2 regions of the Pseudoalteromonas sp. UG3-2 genome follow, and region 1 is predicted to be linked to the other one. Evidence: riboswitches for the same ligand, from Rfam matches in the RefSeq annotation. Region 1 holds a riboswitch; the other holds the start of a gene.
The links. A riboswitch is a leader RNA that binds a small molecule or an ion and turns the genes downstream of it on or off. The one in region 1 is predicted to bind cobalamin.
Positions count from the first base shown of each region.

Region 2: linked by a shared signal. The riboswitch ahead of R3P39_RS15700 (TonB-dependent receptor domain-containing protein) and the one ahead of R3P39_RS17570 (ABC transporter ATP-binding protein) in region 1 are both predicted to bind cobalamin.

Region 1 is NZ_JAWLJU010000002.1:3,196,128-3,198,330, reverse strand. Features, by position in the region: gene R3P39_RS17575 (FecCD family ABC transporter permease) at 1-209, opposite strand, end outside; gene R3P39_RS17570 (ABC transporter ATP-binding protein) at 206-1,003, opposite strand; cobalamin riboswitch at 1,079-1,217, opposite strand; gene nqrM ((Na+)-NQR maturation NqrM) at 1,368-1,580, opposite strand; gene R3P39_RS17560 (DUF1496 domain-containing protein) at 1,788-2,036, opposite strand; gene R3P39_RS17555 (hypothetical protein) at 2,027-2,176, opposite strand.
Region 2 is NZ_JAWLJU010000002.1:2,813,466-2,815,668, forward strand. Features, by position in the region: gene R3P39_RS15690 (VanZ family protein) at 1-57, opposite strand, end outside; gene R3P39_RS15695 (YajQ family cyclic di-GMP-binding protein) at 215-697, shown strand; cobalamin riboswitch at 793-957, shown strand; gene R3P39_RS15700 (TonB-dependent receptor domain-containing protein) at 1,005-2,203, shown strand, end outside.

The DNA.
Region 1 (2,203 bases):
GCTAAACCCGCCCCGGCCGCTAACGCCAATAGCGTTCGTGGCAAACGCAGCTCCACCACTATTTTTTGCTGGAGCTGCTGATCGTTGTAATCCATTAGCGCTTGAGCCACGACGTGCCAAGGCAATTCCACGGCCCCCAGTTTCAAGGCACAGCAAACGCTAACTAGGGTGATCAGTAAAAGTATGAATGTGATTAGGTGTCTGCTCATTGCACATAACCGTAATGAAAGCGAATATGCGGGACTTTATCGTCACAGTGCGGATGACTGACTGCACTTACCTCGGCGCAAACACCAAATACTGAGCTCAGCAACTCTTCACTTATTACCGCCATTGGTGTGCCTTGGGCGACGAGTTTTCCTTGCTGCAACACCAGTAAGCGGTGACATAGTGCACTGGCCAGGTTAAGGTCATGAAAAGAGGCAATAATAGTTACCCCCAATTGCTTGGCCAGTTCCATAATTTGAATTTGATACTTAATGTCTAGATGACTAGTAGGCTCATCCATGATCAGTACCTGCGGCTGCTGCACCATGGCTCTGGCAATCATTGCCCGTTGCTTCTCACCGCCCGATAACAGGCTAAAGCATTGCTGCGCCTTGTAGGCTAAACCTACCTGCTCCAATGCCTCCATGACAGCGTGCTTTTCTTCTGTCGTGACACTGGCTAGTAAGGACTTATTGGGAGTCAGCCCCATGCTGACCATATCGAACACAGGCAAATTAAATTCGCTTGGAATATCTTGCAATACCACGGCAATCTGTTTGGCGTAGGCTTTTTTTGACCATTGTGATAAGGCTTTGCCGTTAAAATACACCGCGCCTGTGGAGGCGACAAGAAACTGGTAGAGAACGCGCAGCAAGGTTGATTTACCCGCACCATTGGGCCCGACCAAGCCAATAAACTCTCCGTGTTTTACACTAAAACTAATGTCTGACAGTACCGGCTTGCTGCCAAAGGTAACACCGAGCTGGTCTACATGAAATTGTTCGCTTTGAGCCATAATACCTCTAACATGGGCATGGCAAAGCGATGCTGTATGGTATTCAGCACTCGACTTTGACTTAAGTCTGCCCGCTTAAGTATTGCGACGGCCTTGGTATCTGACTTGTTATTTGCGCTTTGCAAATCACTTACAGTTGCGGGGACAGTTGAGGACTTGCACCTCATTCCCAATATCTGCCAATCGATAAATTATGGTCATTATGAAGTCTAGACGTCTAAAACACAACTGTTGTCATTGTTAACCGTGCAGCAATTGCACTCCAGATTAGTATAAAAACATGGCAGAATAATAGTGATAAGACATTGACGTTGAGGCTGGACTAAAAGCAAAAACGCAAGCTAAGCTTGCGTTTTGGGTGGTATTAAAGAATTTGATTATCTTTCCACATTTGCTCTTTACGCATGCGTTTGATGCGCTTATCGCATGGGTCATCACAGTCACATACTTTATCGATACCCATAGAGCCAAGACCACCACAACTGCTAGACATTGACTTCTTTTGCACGATAACGCCTACGGCCATCGCAACTGCGATAAGCATAATTAAACCGAAAGTCAGTAAGAATAAAGACATTATCTAGCCCCTTTTTTTGCTACATAGAGTATGTGACGACGCCGAAATTATACTCTTTCGAAGCGCCGCCCACAATTAAATTATTGGGTGTTACAACAATATATGCTTCATAAGGTAATGACTCGAAACCCATTCATATACAAAAAAACAAAAAACAAAAAACAAAAAAAGCCGCGGGCGGCGGCTTTAAATTTTATAAATTAATCTTTACTGATTTACCCAAATCAAAGTGCCGTCTGAACCAACTTCACAAACTTTTATGCTTGAGCCTTGTTTCATCACAGCCCCTTTCGAATATTCTTGGTCAGCATAATAGCAATATTTTTTACTATCATACACTTTTTCTTCAACGTTTAAGGTATGCTTTTGCTCATCAAACACCGCGTCATTCGCAAGTACAAATGAAGAAGAGCTAATAATTGTCAAAGCTAATAAAAACCTTTTCATCACATCCATTCGCCTCCTTGACATGTCTTACCTTTGAATTCAGCGCCCTCGGAAAAGCGCCTACCATCATAATAACAGTCACCACCGCTTACTTTTTTTAAGTCGGCTAACTTCAATTGTTTAAACTTTTTTAGATTTGTTTTAGACATGTTTATTTCCTTACATTAGATATGTGT
Region 2 (2,203 bases), 380 kb from region 1:
CACAGTACAAATAATTAAAGCGATAATTAATAGGGTTTTATAAACACGCCTTGTCACAATACATCCTACTTCTGTATGAGTGAGCCAGCAGTATAACATTGAAAACTGGCTATTGGGTGAACATCCTAAAGTCGTAGGGCAAAAATAAAAATAATCGCCACCAGTACAGCCACGCAGTGCTATAATCGGGGCAAAATGAATTGAGGAGAAGCAGATGCCTTCATTTGATATTGTGTCTGAAATTGACATGACAGAAGCAAGAAACACAGTCGATAACGCCACCAGAGAGCTCGAAACGCGCTACGATTTTCGTGGTGTGGATGCCGAAATCTCATTAAGCGGTGAAGTGATTAACCTTAAAGCAGAAGCCGAAAGCCAAGTGATGCAGTTATTCGATATGTTAGTGGCGAAAGCGGCTAAGCGTGGCCTTGATGTGGCCAGTTTTGAGCTAAAAGACATTGAGCGTTCGGGCAAAAATGTATCGCGCAAAGTCACGTTAAAGCAGGGCATTGATAAAGACATGGCTAAGAAGCTGGTTAAGCTTATTAAAGATTCTAAAATCAAAGTTCAAGCGTCAATCCAAGGCGACACGGTACGAGTCAACGGTAAGAAACGCGATGACTTGCAAGAAGTGATGCAGTTGGTGCGTTCAGGTGAGTTGGGTCAACCTTTCCAGTTTAAAAACTTCCGCGATTAATCCCCCATAGTGAGCACCTTGCTAAATAAGGTGCTTCTAGATTTCTAGACGTCCATTGACATTGTTCCCGAAACCCCAGACAATAGCTGCGAATTTCCAAGGTGCTATACACAACCTAGCTGGGTTGCCAAATGTATAGATAATCGGGAAGTTGGTGCGAGTGAAAAGGAAAGTCATCGAGCTCAAGGCCAACGCTGCCCCCGCAACGGTAAAGTGAGTCTGCTGTTTAGCGCTTACTCAGCCCGGAGACCGGCCTTGGAGTGGTCACTATTTGTTCTTGTACGGTGGGTACAAGTTAGGGGAATCCATGGTTAATAAAACTGCTATTAGCGCAGCCGTTGCTGCCATTATCTCGTGTTCGGCGACCGCTGAGCAAAACATAGAACACATTCGTGTTACTGCGAATAAATTTACGCAATCCTTACCGGACACACTGGCGGCCGTGACGGTGATCCAGCGTCAGGACATTGAAAAAAGCAATGCCTTAGATGTGATTTCGTTGCTTGATACCGTGGCTGGTATTCAAGCCGTGCGCAATGGTGGCTTGGGCCAGAGTGTCAGCCTATTTTTGCGTGGCAATGATGCCAAGCACACCCTAGTGTTGGTCGATGGTGTGCGCGTGTCTGACGCTAATTCCGGTGCGGCCTCATTAAGCAATATACCGCTCAATAGTATTGAACGTATTGAAGTGATCCGCGGCGCTAAAGCGGCAATTTATGGCTCAGATGCCATTGCCGGAGTGATCAATATCATCAGTCGTAAAGGCAGTAAAAACACCCTTGCTGTTACTTCTGGCAGCAATAATTACGCCGACGTTGAAGGGACTCTGCATTATAAAAAAGAGTTGCTGAAGGTGTCGGCCAATGCTGGGTATGTCGAGACGGATGGCTATGATGTCATCGCTAAAGATCCGGCCTTAGCAGCCAGCAAAAACCACGACCGCGATGGTTACCGCAATAGCAATATGGGCGTTAATATCAGTTATGGCGATCGGGCCACAGGACTCTTCTCGCTGCGCTCGCAGTACAGTGAAGGCAAGGGCGAGTATGATGCCTTTGGCAGTGATGAATATCGCTTTCAAAATTACACCAATAAACTGAGTTGGCAAAGAAGTCATGATGCCTTTTCTCAGCAGGTGGCATTTAGTAATGGCCAAGAAGAAAATAAACAAATCGGTAGCAGTAGCGATGACAACGCGTATGTGACTAAGCGCAGCCAATTTGAATATCAGTCACAATTTCACTTCAGTGATGCGCTGTTATTTACTGGTAACATCACCTTTCTAAACGAAGATGTTGGTGCCTCAACGGCAAAGTTTTCTGAGTCGCAACGAGATAACCTCTCGGTTGCATTAGGTGCATTTTATAATGATGACAATTGGCTTGCAGAAGTGGCGCTGCGTAGCGATGATTATGACTTTCACGGTCGTGCCAACACCTACACCCTAGCCATTGGCAAAAGGCTGAGCAATGATATTAGTATCAAGCTAAATCATGGTACGGCGTT